One region of the Streptomyces mayteni genome, then DNA from elsewhere that is predicted to be linked to it. Evidence: riboswitches for the same ligand, from Rfam matches in the RefSeq annotation. Region 1 holds a riboswitch; the other holds the start of a gene.
What was found. Region 1 has a riboswitch for ZMP and ZTP ahead of ACYVPE_RS25710 (glycine hydroxymethyltransferase). Riboswitches for the same ligand answer to the same signal wherever they lie in the genome.

Region 1 (7,406 bases):
CTCAGAAGTGCTCTGTCCCGAGGACGAGTACACCTCGCTGGTGACGCCGTTCGCCCGGCGGCCGGGGATCAGGCTGCGCGAGGTGCCGCTGGCCGAGCTGGCCGGGGCGGTGGACGGCTCCACGGCGCTGGTGGCGTTCTCGGCCGTGCAGTCGCTCGACGGCCGCACGGCCGACCTGCCGGCGATCCTGGCGGCCGCCGGTCGGCACGGCGCGCGGACGCTGCTCGACACCACCCAGGCGCTCGGCTGGCTGCCGCTCTCCGCGGGGGACTTCGACTTCACCGTGTGCGCCGGCTACAAGTGGCTGCTCTGCCCACGCGGCACCGCCTTCCTGACCGTGCCAGAGGACGGCGGCGGTCTTGTCCCGCTGCACGCGGGCTTCACGGCCGCCCGCGCCTCCCGGCGGGGCCCCTACGGGCCGGTGGCCGAACTGGCGGCGGGCGCCCGGCGGTTCGACGAGAGCACCGCGCTGCTGCCGTACCTGGCGGCGGTCGAGTCGCTGGGCCTGGTGGCGGAGTTGGGGCGGCCGGCGATCCAGGCGCACGACGTGGCGCTGGCGACCAGGTTCCGGGCCGGGCTGGCGCGGATCGGGCTGCCTGCGGTGCCCGGCGACTCCCCCATCGTGTCGGTGCCGGGCGCCGCCGGGGCCGAGGCCCGGCTCGCGGCGGCGGGGGTGCGCGTGGCGGCGCGCGGCGGCGGTCTGCGCGCCGCCTTCCACGTCTACAACACCGAGGCGGACGTGGACCGGGCGCTCGAAGCGCTGGCGGACGCCCGTCAGGCGTCGGGCGGGTAGCACGTATGAGGTTGGTTTAGCTCGATCGTGTGGTGGTCGGTTCCTAGGCTTGCATCGCTACGGACAAGGCGGGTTAGCGTGGGGGGCGATCTGGGATGCCGGGTGCGGCGCCAGTGCACGGGGCCCCCGCTCCACCGGAGTGATGGTTCGGGGCCTCCCCGTCGCTCTTGGCCGTACCTGGCTGGCCAGATCACACAGGGAACCGGCCTCCCGGGATCGGACCACGCACAGGATGCGTGTCGCTGCCTCGGGGTTGAGTACGCCGGGGACCAGTGCGCCCAAGACCGTTCGGGGCGTGCGGCTGACCGGGCAAACTCCCGCCCAGTCCTAAGGAACGGTTCTTGGCGACGCCGATGGCGTCCAGCACAACCGGCAGCTCCCCGGCACGTAGGGGAAGGCCACCCGGTCCACCGCCGTGGCGTGCTCGACCTCGGCCAGGGTGGCCGCGTCGAGCGCCACGGCGGCGGCCGCGACGGTGTCGCGCGCGTCGTCGTAGGCGACGTCCACGCCGACCACCACGGTGCCGGGGGCGCCGGGTGCGGGGCCCGAGTCGTCCAGGCGGGTGTGCGGTCGCAACCGTTCCTGGACGGCCTCGGCCTCGGCCTCGGTGGCCGGGGTGACGTGCGGGTGGACGAGCGGGATGTCGGGCACGCTCAGCTCAGGTCGATCCCGGGGTAGAGCGGGTGCTTGGCGAGCAGGTCGGCGGCGCGCTTGGCGACCTGGTCGGCCACGCCCTCCTCAAGCCGGTAGGTGGCCTTGGACGGCTTGCCGTTCTTGGCGGTGCCCGGGGTGGTGCGGGAGAGCACGACGTCGATCAGCTCGGCGACCTCGTCCATGCCGGCGGTGTCCAGGCCGCGGGTGGTCAGCGCCGGGGTGCCGACCCGGATGCCCGAGGTGTACCAGGCGCCGTTGGGGTCGCGGGGCACCGCGTTCCGGTTGGTGACGATGCCGGCGTCGAGCAGCGCGGCCTCGGCCTGGCGGCCGGTGAGGCCGTAGCCGGAGACGTCGATCAGCGCGAGGTGGTTGTCGGTGCCGCCGGTGACCAGGCGGGTGCCGCGGCGCAGCAGGCCCTCGGCGAGGGCGCGGGCGTTGTCGACGATGCGCTGGGCGTAGTCCTGGAAGGCGGGCTGCCTGGCCTCGGCGAGGGCCACGGCCTTGGCGGCCATCACGTGCGGCAGCGGGCCGCCGAGCACCATGGGGCAGCCGCGGTCGACCTGGTCGGCGAGCGAGTCGTCGCAGAGCACCATGCCGCCGCGGGGGCCGCGCAGCGACTTGTGGGTGGTGGTGGTGACGATCTGGGCGTGCGGCACGGGGTCGAGGTCGCCGGTGAGGACCTTGCCGGCGACGAGGCCGGCGAAGTGGGCCATGTCGACCATCAGCGTGGCGCCGACCTCGTCGGCGATCTCGCGCATGATCCGGAAGTTGATCAGCCGGGGGTAGGCGGAGTAGCCGGCGATCAGGATCAGCGGCCGGAACTCGCGGGCGGCGGCGCGCACGGCGTCGTAGTCGACCAGGCCGGTCTCGGGGTCGGTGCCGTAGCTGCGCTGCTCGAACATCTTGCCGGAAATGTTCGGGCGGAAGCCGTGGGTGAGGTGGCCGCCGGCGTCCAGGGACATGCCGAGCATCCGCTGGCTGCCGAGGTCGCGGCGCAGGGCGGCCCAGTCCTCCTCGCTGAGGTCGTTGACCTGGCGGGCGCCGGCCCGCTCCAGGGCCGGGCTCTCGACCCGCTGGGCGAGCACCGCCCAGAAGGCGACGAGGTTGGCGTCGATGCCGGAGTGCGGCTGGACGTAGGCGTGGCGGGCGCCGAAGAGCTCGCGGGCGTGCTCGGCGGCGATGGACTCCACGGTGTCGACGTTGCGGCAGCCGGCGTAGAAGCGGCGGCCGACGGTGCCCTCGGCGTACTTGTCGCTCATCCAGTTCCCCATGGCGAGCAGCACGGCGGGGGAGGCGTAGTTCTCGCTGGCGATGAGCTTGAGGGACGCGCGCTGGTCCTCGATCTCGGCGCCGATCGCGTCGGCGATCCGCGGTTCGACGGACCTGACCACGTCGAGACCGCTGCGGAAGGCGGTGGAGACGGTCGGGTCGGCCGCTGGCTCGTGGGTCATGGTGGGCCTCCTTGACAGCATGAGTCGCGATGGCCCAGGCGCACGGCTCCACATCGCACAGCTCGGGCCGCTTCCCGATGGTTGCCCCCATCCCGACGCGCCAGTCACGGCCCGCGTGTGAGGGTAGCACCGCTGGTCGCGGCCGTGTCGCGGGTGTCCACGCGGTGGGGCACGGTGGAGGTGGGGCGGGGTTCGGTGCCCCGTTTTCCCCTTCGTCTTCTTCTTCGTCCTGGCATGGAGGCCGGCATGAGCGAGCACATCTACCGGGTGACCGAGATCGTCGGTTCCTCACCGGAGAGCGTGGACGCGGCGGTGCGCAACGGGATCGCCCGGGCGGCCAAGACGCTGCGCAACCTCGACTGGTTCGAGGTGACGCAGATCCGCGGCCATGTCGAGGACGGGGTGATCGGCCACTACCAGGTGGGCCTGAAGGTGGGCTTCCGGCTGGAGGACGCGTAGGGCAGGCGGAAACCCTGCCGCCCCCGGCCGACGGGCGTCGGCCGGGGGCGGCAGGGTGAATCTCGGTGACGCGTCAGCGCCAGCGGGCCAGGAAGGAGCTCCACCAGCCGCTCTTGGCGGGGGTGGACGGAGTGGCCTGGACCGGCTGAGCCGGGGCGGTGGCCTTGGTCGGGTCGGGCGTCCTGGTCTGGAGGCGCACCGGGGTGAAGCTGGCGGGGAGCTCGACGAGCCCGCGCTGGAACGGGCTCGGCCGCCAGGCCAGGTTCTCGACGGGCACCGCGAGCTCGATGTCGGGCAGCAGGTTGAGCAGCCGTTCGATCGCCCCGACGGCCATGAGGGTGGCCGGGTCCTTGGCCGGGCAGGCGTGCGGTCCGGCCGACCAGGCGAGGTGGGCCCGCTTGCTCAGCATCTGCCGGGAGGCCGAGAGCGCGGGGTCCGTGTTCGCGCCCGCGAAGCTCACCACGACGGGATCACCCGCGGCCAGCTTCATGCCGAAGAACTCGATGTCGCGGGTCGGGTAGTGCACGCCGTAGTTGGGGACCGGCGCGTTGTTCCACAGGACCTCGTCCACCGCGTCCTCGACCAGCAGCGCGCCGCCGTACTGCCCGCCGTAGAACCGCTCGTCGGAGAGGACGAGCATCAGTCCGGTGCCGATGAGGTTGCGGACGGGGTCGGCGCCGGCGGCCGTCATCGTGAACAGCTGGTTGGCGATCTCCTCGTCCGACAGCGCGGACGGGTGCTGGATCATCCACGAGGTGACGTCCTCGCCGGGCTGGGCCCGCTTGATCGCGACCAGCTCGGCCAGGCACTCGGCGGTCTGCATGGCCGCGGCCGCGGCGTCCTCGCCGGCCCACACCGCAGACCAGCCTTCCGCCAGCCGGTCACCGAGGTGGGCCGGGCAGCCGAAGATGTCGTTGACGACCAGGAGCGACACCAGCTTGGCGTACTCGTCGACCAGGTCGACCGTGCCCCGGGTGCTGAACTGCTCGATCAGGTAGGACGAGATCCGCTCCACCTGCCGGCTGAGCCGGTGCGTGTCCACCTTGGCCATGCTGTCGCTGATCGCCTGACGCAGCCGCAGGTGCTCGGCACCGTCGGCGAAGAAGGCGTTGGGCCGGTGGGCCATCATGGGAACGGCCGGGCTGTCCAGCGGTATGCGACCCTCGTTGAGGTCCCGCCACCGCCGGGAGTCCTTGGAGAACAACTCGGGCGACTGGAGCACCTGCAGGGCGGCTGAGTAGTCGACGACCAGGGTCGCCGGCACCCCGGGAGCGACCTCGACGGGCGCGGCCGGGCCGTACTGACGAAGGTAGTCGTAGAACCGCTGCGGATCGGCCGAGAACTCGGGTCCGTGCAGCGGCACTCGCTCCACGTACGCAGGCCCGCTGCCGTTCTGGGACTGGTGTGCGGGGCAACCGGGCGGCGGGGTCTGGGAGCCTGCGGGGAATTCCATTCTTACTCCTGTCGGGTGCGGCTCTGCAGATAGCGCACGAGAGCCACGAGAGCCTGGGCCGACGACTTCTCGTCGCGGGCATCGCAGGTGACAACCGGGGTTTCGGGGAGCAGGTCGAGCGCCTCGCGCAGCTCCGCGTCGGAGTGTGACGTCGAGCCGTCGAAGTGGTTGACGGCGATGGCGTACGAGATGCCGTACTTCTCGACCAGGTCCATGACGGCGAAAGAGTCCTTGAGACGCTCGGGATCCACCAGGATCAGCGCGCCGAGGGCACCCCGGGTCATGTCCTCCCAGACCTGAACGAAACGCTGCTGTCCCGGCGTTCCGAACAGGTAGAGCACGAGGCGGTCGCTCAGGGTCAGACGACCGAAGTCCATGGCCACGGTCGTCGTCGTCTTGCCCCGCACTCCCTTCAGGTCGTCGATCTCCGCGCCGGCCTGCGTCATCGTTTCCTCGGTGCGCAGCGGCGGAATCTCCGAGAGTGTGCCGATAAACGTCGTCTTGCCGACCGCGAAGTGGCCCACAACCAGGATCTTCGCCGCGATCTGGACCTTGTCGGCCAGATGCACGCCGTCAGCCGAACCGAGCCTGGAGTCCATCCAGCACCTCCTGAAGAACCTTGATATCAGCGAGTTGGGCTGGCGGAATCGGCGCCCTGGTAAGGATGAAGCCGCGTTCTGAGAGGTCCGCCAGGAGCACCTTGACGATGCCGATGGGCAGGCCCAGGTGCCCGGCGATCTCGGCGACCGAGAGATAGCCGCCGTCACACAGGTCGACCACGCCACGCATTTCGGGGTCGAGCTGTCCCCTCTGCTGCTCGGAGTCGGCCGATGCCGTCACCAACGTGACCAGGTCGAAACGGTTTCCGTCGGAAAAGCCGCGCCCGTTAATGATGACGTACGGTCGCACTAATTCGCCGGCCATCGCATCGATGTCGCCGCTGTCCGGTTCCTGGGGTGTGGTCATGCCTGAATACCGGAGTTCTCACGGGGCGGGGTGGTCAGCACCTTGCCGAGTTGACCGACGAGCTGCTGCATGCGGAAGGTGATGTCGGCCATGTCCACCGTCTGCGCGGCGGAGACCGCGAGGTACGCGCCCTCGCCGGCGGAGATGAGGAACACCCAGCCTCCGTCGAACTCCACCACGGTCTGTCGCCAGTGCATCCGCGCGTCGCCCCCGAAGCCGGCGACGGTGCGGCTGAGCGACTGCATGCCGCTCATGGCGGCGGCGATGGTGTCGGCCTCGTCCTTGTCGACGTCGTTGGAGCGGGCCATCAGCAGACCGTCAGCCGAGACGAGGATGGCGTGGCGCGCTCCCGGGACCTCGAGCGCGCTCTCAAGCATCCACGACAGTTCGGTGTTCACTGAACCTCAAATCCTTCCCTGCTCGGATCGGCCTTGCGACCTGACTGCGTGCCCCGCTGAAAAGCGCCCATGATCGACGCGGTCTCCTCGCTCGTCCGCCCGGCGGTCGACTCGGATTCGCTCCTCGACTGCGGCACGATCGCCATCTGCCCGCGCCGCCTGCGCTTGGGCAGACCGCCTGCGGTGGTCGACGGGGCGGGCCGCTCCTCGGCGGAGGTCGTCTGGGGCACGGCAGGGGTCTCGGGTTCGGGCATGTTGGTGAGCAGCTCCTGAGGCAGAAGGACCACCGCCCGCACGCCGCCGTACGGGGAAGCCGAATCGACTGAGACGGTGAATCCGTAGCGGGCGGCGAGCACACCGATGACCGCGAAACCGAACTGGGGCGGGTTGCCGAGCTCGGTGACGCCGATCGGGTGCTCACCCGAGAGCAGCCTTCCGGCCCGGCTCTTCTCCTCCTCGTTCATGCCGACGCCGGCGTCGTCGATGATCACGCACACGCCCTTGGGGACGGTGCGGATGTTGATGTCGATCGTCGTCTCGGGCGCCGAGTAGCTGGTGGCGTTGTCCAGCAGCTCGGCGAGCACCAGAGCCACGGGCTCGACGGCCCGGGGAGCCACCGCGAAACTGGTCTGCGAGCGGATCTCGACCCGGGTGTAGTGCCGGACGCGCCCCTTGGCGCTGCGCGCCACGTCGTAGAGCGAGGCGACCGAACGCTGACGACCGAGCCAGCCGTCGCAGAGCACGGCTACGGACTGTGCCCGTCGACCGAACTGCGAGTTCATGTGGTCGATGTCGAGCAGGTCCTGGAGGATCTGCTGGTCACCGTATTTCTCCTGCACCTTGGAAATCGCCAACTGCTGCTCGTTGGCGAGACCCTGCAGGGTACGCATAGCGGATTTCAGCGCCGTTTTGGTCGCGTCCTCCGCACGGATTCTGGCGTCTTCGACAGATTCCGAGAGGGTGCTTTCGAGTTCCGCGTGTCGGGCCGCCAGCTCCTCGTTCTCCTTGCGGAGCCTCGCCGCCGACTTGCGGCCTCGGTAAATCACGGCTGCAGCAAGGGGAGTGCCAGCAATCAGACCCCAGAGCGCCGGATCCTGCATGTATTGCGTCATGAGATTCTCTTTAAGCTAGACCGCCAGGTACGAAGACAAGAGGGTGCCCTGATGTCGAATCCGACGTCCCCCGAGGTGGATTCACCCCGCCAACCGGCCTGGCACCGCGACGAGGCCCTC
Region 2 (7,406 bases), on a different contig from region 1:
GGGAAGCGTCCGCCCGTTCTCTATGCGGGAGACCTTCGACTTGTGCCAACCGCACCGGGCAGCGACCTCGACCGCTTTGAGCCCCGCCGTCTTCCGAAGATCGACAAGCCGCGACGCGAGTCGTTCACGTGCGGCCTGGGCTGCGGACGAGGGTGAAGCGGTCATTGACTGGCTATCCCGGTGCGTGCTGTGTCAGACGGTGAACTCCGCGTGCGGAACAGCCCGCTCCCACACCACGTCGAAAGCATCGGCGCAGAGCTTGATCACCGATGTGTCCTCGGACATCTCGGGTTCGAGGGCCACCCCATCACCAGAGAAGATGTTGAAGCGCACGATCGTATCGTCGATCAGCCAGAAGTCGTTCCCGGGAAGCGCCAGATCCGACGCAAGCCGCCTCGGCAGCCAGCGCACCTGTTCTCCGGCTCGCAGATTCACCTCGGTGATGGCATGCTCGAAGCGGATGTACTCGGTGACCGGTTCGGACACGACCCGCGCTCGCCGCACCTGGACACCGCGCGCCACAGTCCGCTCGATGAGCGGCACCCAAGGTCGCCAGAACTCCGAGTCGTAGGCGGGCACGACGTCATTGGCCCGCCAGGCGGACACCACCTGCCGCTCCTCGTCGACGCCATAGTGGTCACGCAGCTCCAGGTGCGCGGCCATGTGCACCGCCGAGTCGAGCAGTTCATCGAACCCAGGCACGTTCCGCGGCATCGCATGCCTCCCTGATGAGCGGCACCATCCGGGCCGGAAGTCGGACGATGGCCTCGGTATCGGGCCTGGGACTGTCCGTCAGACACTCGGCCTCGGTCGCGGCGTCTGCCAGCCAGCCCTGGAACAAGAGCTCCGGCTCAGCCTTCCTGACCGTGTCCACCCAGACCGCCGGACAGTTCCCTCCGCCGGTCTCCGGATCAATCCCGATGAAGAGCAGTGCCATCACTGCCTCCCCTGTGATGTGGTTGCGCATGGTTGCAACACTGATGTCTTCTCTATGTACTCGCTCCACGCCGCAGACGGCGCGTGATCCGGCCATGTTCAGAGGGCCGGGCCACGGCCCGGGATCTCGCTCGGGGCGATCAGCCGGACGAGGCTTGGTTCCGCCTGCCATCGGCACTCCTCGGCGTCGGGCAACCGCAGCCACACATACTGCGTCACGCACTCGGCGACGACGGCGACCATCCGGGTGTCCTCGTCGAAGACCAGGGTCCCCTCGGCGGGCATCGCCGCCGGTGCGCGACGCAGCAGTTCGGCCAGGCGACGGGCCGAGGCCAGCGAGCAGCTGCCCAGGTGGATCGATCCGTCCGGCTCTCCGCCACCGCCCTTCGCGAGCTCGGGCAGTCCGATGCGGGCGTTAGCCAGCAGGCGCCCAAGCTCCGCCCGCACGTCGTCCGCCGTCCTCTCGTTCACGTGAGTCCTCCCCTACGCAGAGGTTGTCGGCCTCAAGCGTGGCGTGATCCTGATTCGAATCGCAAGTATTCCTTTTAGATTCGAGCGAACCAGCGAACACCTGAACACCCGTTGTTGAACACGGGATTTCGCGACCATGATGAACCCCATGGCCAAGACCCAGATGCCCACCATGCGCAGCCGTCGACTCGGGAACGAACTCCGACGGCTACGCGAAGCCGCCGGGCTGACCATGGGAGACGCGGCCCGCGAGCTACAGAGCGGCCAGCCCAAGATCAGCAAGATCGAGGCCGGTCAGCAGGGCGTCCGCCCGCTCGACCTCGACCACCTGATGACGCTGTACGGCGTCGACGAGGCGAAGGACCGCCAGAACCTCAGACGCCTCGCGGCGCAACTGCGCCAGCGGGACTGGTGGACATCGCAGGGCCCGCTGCTCCACAACGACCTGAGGGACTACCTGACGCTGGAGGCGGACAGCTCGCTGATCCGCACCTACGAGAATCAACTCGTGCCCGGGCTGCTACAGACCGAGGAGTACATGGACGAGATCTTCCGCCATCAGCGCACCGAGTCGGACGCCAAGGTGATGCGGGAGACCCGCCGCAAGCGTCAGGAGCTGCTGGAGAGCCGTCAGGTCCGGCTCCGTGCGGTACTGGACGTCACGGCGTTGCACTCCATGGTTGGTTCGGCACGGACGATGGCGGACCAGCTTGACCATCTGCTCGGGCTGAGCCGGCGCCGCAACGTGAACATCCAAGTGCTTCCACTCCGACGCAGCCTCCCTCCGGACCAGTACACGCCGTATTCGATCCTCAGCATGAGAGGCGCACCGCAGGCTGACTATGTCTGGCTCGAGCACCTGTCCGCGAGTACGTTGTTGGAGCAGGAGCATCACGTGCGCCGGTACTCGCGCGCGTGGGACGATCACACCGCTGCGGCAATGTCGCCCGCGGACTCCAGGACGCACATCGAAGCGCTCATGGAGGAATACCACAGGCAGGCATAGGGGCGAGGATGACAGCACAGCGCGAACTGGCCGGCGCGCGGTGGCACGTCAGCAGTTACAGCAACAGCGGCAACAACTGCCTGGAGCATGGCAGGTTGGCCGACGGGACCCAGGCGGTCCGGGATACCAAGGATCGTGACCGGGCAGCCCTGGTCCTCACGCCCGGCGCCTGGCGGGGGTTCGTCGGCGCGGCCCGGGTGGGGTCGTTCGGCCGGGGGGTTTGAGTCGCATGCCGTACCGCGTCGGTGAGACGGCCTTGTTGGTCGTGGTGAAGGAAGCCGAGCCGCTGGTCGGCGAGTGGCGGCGGCGGTTTGACCGTTCGGCTGGGGCCGGGGTTCCGGCGCATGTGACGGTGCTCGTGCCGTTCCTCGGCGTGGATCGGATCGATGCCGGCGTGCTCGGGGAGTTGGAGGCGCTGTTCGGCGCGCACCGGCCGTTCAGCGTCCGGTTCGAGGAGTGCCGGCGATTCCCGGAGATCCTGTACCTCGTGCCGGGGCCCGACCAGCCCTTTCGGGCGCTGACCGAGGCCGTCGTGGCGCGGTGGGCCGAAGTGCCCCCGTATGATGGGCTGTTCGAGGACGTCACCCCGCACCTGACCGTCGCCCAGCGCCAGTCGGGGGTGGTGTTCGACGAGGTGGAGGCCACACTGACCGCGCGACTGCCGTTGATCGCCGACGTCGAGGCCGTGAGCCTGTGGGTGAGCGACGGCGACCGTTGGCACCAGCGGGCCGAGTTCCCGCTGAGCGGACCTCCGCTACAGTGACGAGCGGGCCGTGACTGGCGCTGAGGTGGAGCACCACCGGGGAGCGGCTCCGAGGAGTCGCATGCCGTGCGCCTGGGCGTTGTCGTCGCGATGCTCGGGAGGTCGTCATGCCCCACGTTCATACCGCAGGTCTCATGGACGGGACCGGTTTGGCCAGGCGCGTTCTGGCGGAAACCGCCAACAGGGCCGTGGAGTTCGCCAGGCGTACGGGCGTCGAGCCCTGTCTGGCCACGGTGTTGGTGGGCGATGATCCCGCCTCCGTGACCTATGTCCGGATGAAGCAGGCCAGGTGTGCCAAGGTCGGCATCCGGTCGCGGCACACGCGGCTGCCGGCCACGACCACCACGGCGGAGCTCGTCGAGGCGATCGGCGACCTGTCGCGAGATCCCGAGGTGCACGGCATCCTGCTGCAACATCCCGTCGGTCCTGGCATCGACGAGCGGGCCGCGTTCGAGGCGATCGCGCCCGAGAAGGACGTCGACGGCGTCACGGCGCACTCCTTCGCGGTGATGAGCCTCGGTCTGCCCGGCTTCGTCTCGTGTACCCCGGGCGGCATCATGCGGCTGCTGGACGAGTACGGGGTGGATCTCGCCGGGAAGCGCGCCGTGGTCGTGGGGCGCAGCCCCATTCTGGGACGGCCGGTCGGCATGCTGCTGCTCGCCCGGGATGCCACGGTGACCTACTGTCACTCGCGCACGGAGGACCTTTCCTCGGTGGTCCGGGAGGCCGACGTGCTGGTGGCGGCGGTCGGGCGGGCCAGGTTCATCGGCGGCCAGGACATCAAGCCGGGGGCCGTCGTCGTGGATGCCGGCTACAGCCCGGGGAACGTCGGCGACGTCGACACCGAGGCGGCGATGGGCCGGGCCAGGCTGATCACGCCGGTGCCCGGTGGCGTCGGGCCCATGACGATCGCGGTGCTGCTGGCCCAGACGGTCTCCGCCGCCGCTCGGCAGCACGCGGGGTGAGGGGTGAGGGGCCGGGGCGAGTGCCCCAGCCCCTCTCAGGGGTTGGTCGTCAGCCGTGCCGCCGCATCACAGGGGCGGGTAGGCGTTGGTCATCAACTGCTGGAACTGGGCGGAGAACCAGTGGCCGGAGAGCGGCGCGTTGGGCAGCGCGCCTGACGGGTTGTTGTTGTTGCGGGGGTTGCCCTGGTACGTCGGGTCGCACATCCGGTCGAAGCCCTTGCCCTCGTCGTTCGGGATGGCGGAGCTCGAACCGTCCGACTCGCCCGGCGGCTTGATCCAGACGTAGGCGTCGATCCCGGAGGCCGGAGCCGCCGTGGGTCGGGCGCCGAGACCGGCACCCGACTGGTTGCACCAGTTGCCGGCCTGGATGCGACCGTCGAGCCTGCTGCCCTCGACGAAGGCGTTCACGTCGGTGCGCGGACCGGGCCCGGACGGCCGGTCGGAGCCGCCCCAGCCGTTGCGCGAGGTGTCGATCAGCATGCCGATCCCGGATCGGAACCCGTTGCCGACCAGCTCCTGCCGGAAGCCCTGGGCGAAGGACTGGTTGTCCACGTAGCGGTTCCAGTCCACCCAGTCCGACTGTCGGACCGACGTCCCGTTGACCGAGTCGTTGATCGTGTAGTACGGCTCGGTGGTCGGGCCGTAGTTGGCCGTGTTGACGATGAAGCCGTGCACGTCGTCGACCGTGGCCTGACCGTGGGTGGCGGTCTGGTAGAAGAGGTCGGCCGAGGCGCCGAAGTTGTCGTCCCAGCCGATCCAGCCGTAGTGGCCGGCGTCGATGTAGTTGTAGACGTTCGGGATGTTGCCCAGCTCCGAGAGCGCGTAGGAGACGCCCTCGACGTAGTTGCCGTTGGCCTTCATCGTGTCGCACTGCGGGGTGTAGGTCTCCCGCGGGCTGACGTTGGTGATGAGGTTCGGCAGCGAGTCGATCTCGATCACGGTGACGATCCGCAGGTCGGCGTAGGCCGGGTCGGCGAGGATGTCGGCGATCGGGTCGATGTAGGCGCTCTTGTAGCGGTTGATCTCCGTCGGGCCGAGCTCGCCGTTGGAGGCGAGCGCCGCGCAGTCGCGGCCCGGCAGGTTGTAGATCACGACCTGGAACACGAAGTCGTCGCCGCCGGCCTGGTCGACGGCCTCGTCCAGGTGGTCGCGGAGGCCCATGCCGCCGTTGACGCCGTTGATGGCCGCGATCCGGTCCATCCAGACGCCGGTGGGCTGGTTGGCGATCCGGCTGCCGCCGGGCTCGGCGGCCGCGCGGGCCGACCACTCGGGGTTCACGTACACGTCGGCGCCGACGTACGGGTTGTCCACCCGCGTGCCGGGCGTGCCCGGGTCCCCTGGGCCGGGGCCACCGGGGGTGCCGTTGCAGGCGATGCCGTTGACGGAGTAGCTCGTCGGGGCCGCGTTGGTGCCCGAGTAGCTGAAGTTGGCGGAGGCCGTCACCGAGCTGCCGGCCGCGATGCGGGCGTTCCAGCCCGCGTCCCTGACCGTGACGTTCTGCCCGGACTGCGACCAGGTGCCGTTCCAGCCGGACTGGAGTCGCTGGTTGCCCGAGTAGGCGTAGGCGAGGGTCCAGTTGGTGGTGGCGGTGTCCCCCACGTTGTTGATGGTGACGTTGGCCGTGAAGCCAGAACCCCAGTCATTCGCGGAGTAGTTGACGGAGCAGGCGAAGGCGGCGGCCGACGCCGTCCCCTGCATCAGGCCGCCGGTGCCGAGCGCCGTGGCGGCGAGCACGCCCGCCGTGAACAGGGCGCCGCGTCTGCGACGGGGTGGGGGGTTGGTGCGGCTCATGGAGTTCCTTTCGGTGGTTGCAGGTGTCCGATGCCGCGCGTGTGCCGGGTGTCATAGCGACCGGTATGACGCCCGTCCGCGGCGTCCGGCCCTTGGAAGCGCTCCCACTCTTTGAAGGGAAGGTAGCGGCCAACTCACCGGTTCGCCATAGTTCCGTTCAAGAAATGTGTCGGGCTCATGACCAGAGTCCCCAGCAAAGACAAGGAAGTCACCGCCTCCACACGTCATGGTGTCAAAGGTCTTGACGCGTACTCGTCGCAGTCACATTCTTGGGAGCGCTCCCACTCTTCGTGTTCACAGAGCCTGCCACTCGGCTTCGCTCTCGCCACACCGCGACCACCGGCACCAGGCACCTTCCTCACCCCCCGACGAGCCGCAAGGAGGGACCGCTGTCATGCGGGTTCGCAGACGAGCACCAGCGGGGGCGTCGCCCCCATCCGAGGTCCGACGCCGGCGTGCCGCCAGGCGCGGGCGCCTGGCGGCACTGGTCGCGCTGGCGCTGCCGCTGGCCTTGACGGCCGGCCTCGGCAACAGCGGCGACGTCCAGGCCGCGGCCGCCACCTGTAGCGTCGACTACTCGGCCAACGACTGGGGTTCGGGCTTCACGGCCAACGTCACCATCCACAACGAGACGACAGCGGCGATGAACGGCTGGACGCTGTCGTACGAGTACTCCGGCAACCAGCGACTCCAGCAGGGCTGGAACGGCCGCTGGTCGCAGTCGGGCCAGACGGTGACGGTGACCAACGAGAGCTTCAACGGCACCATCCCGGCCGGCGGTTCGACCTCGGCCGGCGCCAACTTCAGCTACTCGGGCAGCAACACCGCGCCGACCACCTTCCGGCTGAACGGCACGGTGTGCGGCGAGGACCCGGTCGGGCAGGCCGCGGTCGTCGCCACGCCCGCCTCGCTGGCCATCCAGCCGGGCCAGTCCGCGAGCTTCGGGATCCGGCTGAACACCCAGCCCACCTCCAACGTCACGGTGAGCGTCGCCAGGACCAGCGGCAACACCGGGCTGAGCGTCTCGGGCGCGTCGTCCAGGACGTTCACGCCGGCCAACTGGAGCATCACGCAGAACATCACGATCGCCGCCGCGGCCACCGGCAGCGGCTCCGCGGTGTTCACGGCTTCGGCTCCCGGCCACACCGCGGCCACCGTCACGGCGACCCAACTGGGCCAGGCGGACGGCGAGTACGAGCAGCGGTTCCTCGACCTCTACCGGGAGATCAAGGATCCGGCGAACGGGTACTTCTCGGACGAGGGGATCCCGTACCACTCGGTGGAGACGCTGCTGGTCGAGGCGCCGGACCACGGTCACGAGACCACGTCCGAGGCGTACTCCTACCTGATCTGGCTGGAGGCCCAGTACGGCCGGGTGACCAGCGACTGGGGCCCGTTCAACCAGGCCTGGGGGATCATGGAGGAGTGGATGATCCCCGAGGCGAGTGAGCAGCCGACGAACAGCTTCTACAAC

Region 2: another riboswitch for ZMP and ZTP. It lies ahead of ACYVPE_RS20245 (bifunctional 5,10-methylenetetrahydrofolate dehydrogenase/5,10-methenyltetrahydrofolate cyclohydrolase); the one in region 1 lies ahead of ACYVPE_RS25710 (glycine hydroxymethyltransferase).

Annotation. Positions count from the first base shown of each region.
Region 1 is NZ_BAAGPR010000067.1:7,831-15,236, forward strand. Features, by position in the region: gene ACYVPE_RS25700 (aminotransferase class V-fold PLP-dependent enzyme) at 1-793, shown strand, start outside; partial or broken gene ACYVPE_RS25705 (endonuclease V) at 1,172-1,450, opposite strand; gene ACYVPE_RS25710 (glycine hydroxymethyltransferase) at 1,447-2,898, opposite strand; ZMP/ZTP riboswitch at 2,924-3,016, opposite strand; gene ACYVPE_RS25715 (dodecin) at 3,145-3,357, shown strand; gene ACYVPE_RS25720 (cytochrome P450) at 3,431-4,810, opposite strand; gene ACYVPE_RS25725 (GTP-binding protein) at 4,813-5,409, opposite strand; gene ACYVPE_RS25730 (DUF742 domain-containing protein) at 5,384-5,776, opposite strand; gene ACYVPE_RS25735 (roadblock/LC7 domain-containing protein) at 5,773-6,174, opposite strand; gene ACYVPE_RS25740 (ATP-binding protein) at 6,171-7,286, opposite strand.
Region 2 is NZ_BAAGPR010000045.1:161-7,566, reverse strand. Features, by position in the region: gene ACYVPE_RS20280 (helix-turn-helix domain-containing protein) at 1-165, opposite strand, end outside; gene ACYVPE_RS20275 (DUF6879 family protein) at 193-714, opposite strand; gene ACYVPE_RS20270 (hypothetical protein) at 686-937, opposite strand; gene ACYVPE_RS20265 (hypothetical protein) at 1,036-1,407, opposite strand; gene ACYVPE_RS20260 (helix-turn-helix domain-containing protein) at 1,556-2,413, shown strand; gene ACYVPE_RS20255 (DUF397 domain-containing protein) at 2,422-2,637, shown strand; gene ACYVPE_RS20250 (2'-5' RNA ligase family protein) at 2,643-3,176, shown strand; ZMP/ZTP riboswitch at 3,177-3,261, shown strand; gene ACYVPE_RS20245 (bifunctional 5,10-methylenetetrahydrofolate dehydrogenase/5,10-methenyltetrahydrofolate cyclohydrolase) at 3,284-4,141, shown strand; gene ACYVPE_RS20240 (glycoside hydrolase family 6 protein) at 4,208-5,932, opposite strand; partial or broken gene ACYVPE_RS20235 (cellulose-binding domain-containing protein) at 6,327-7,406, shown strand, end outside.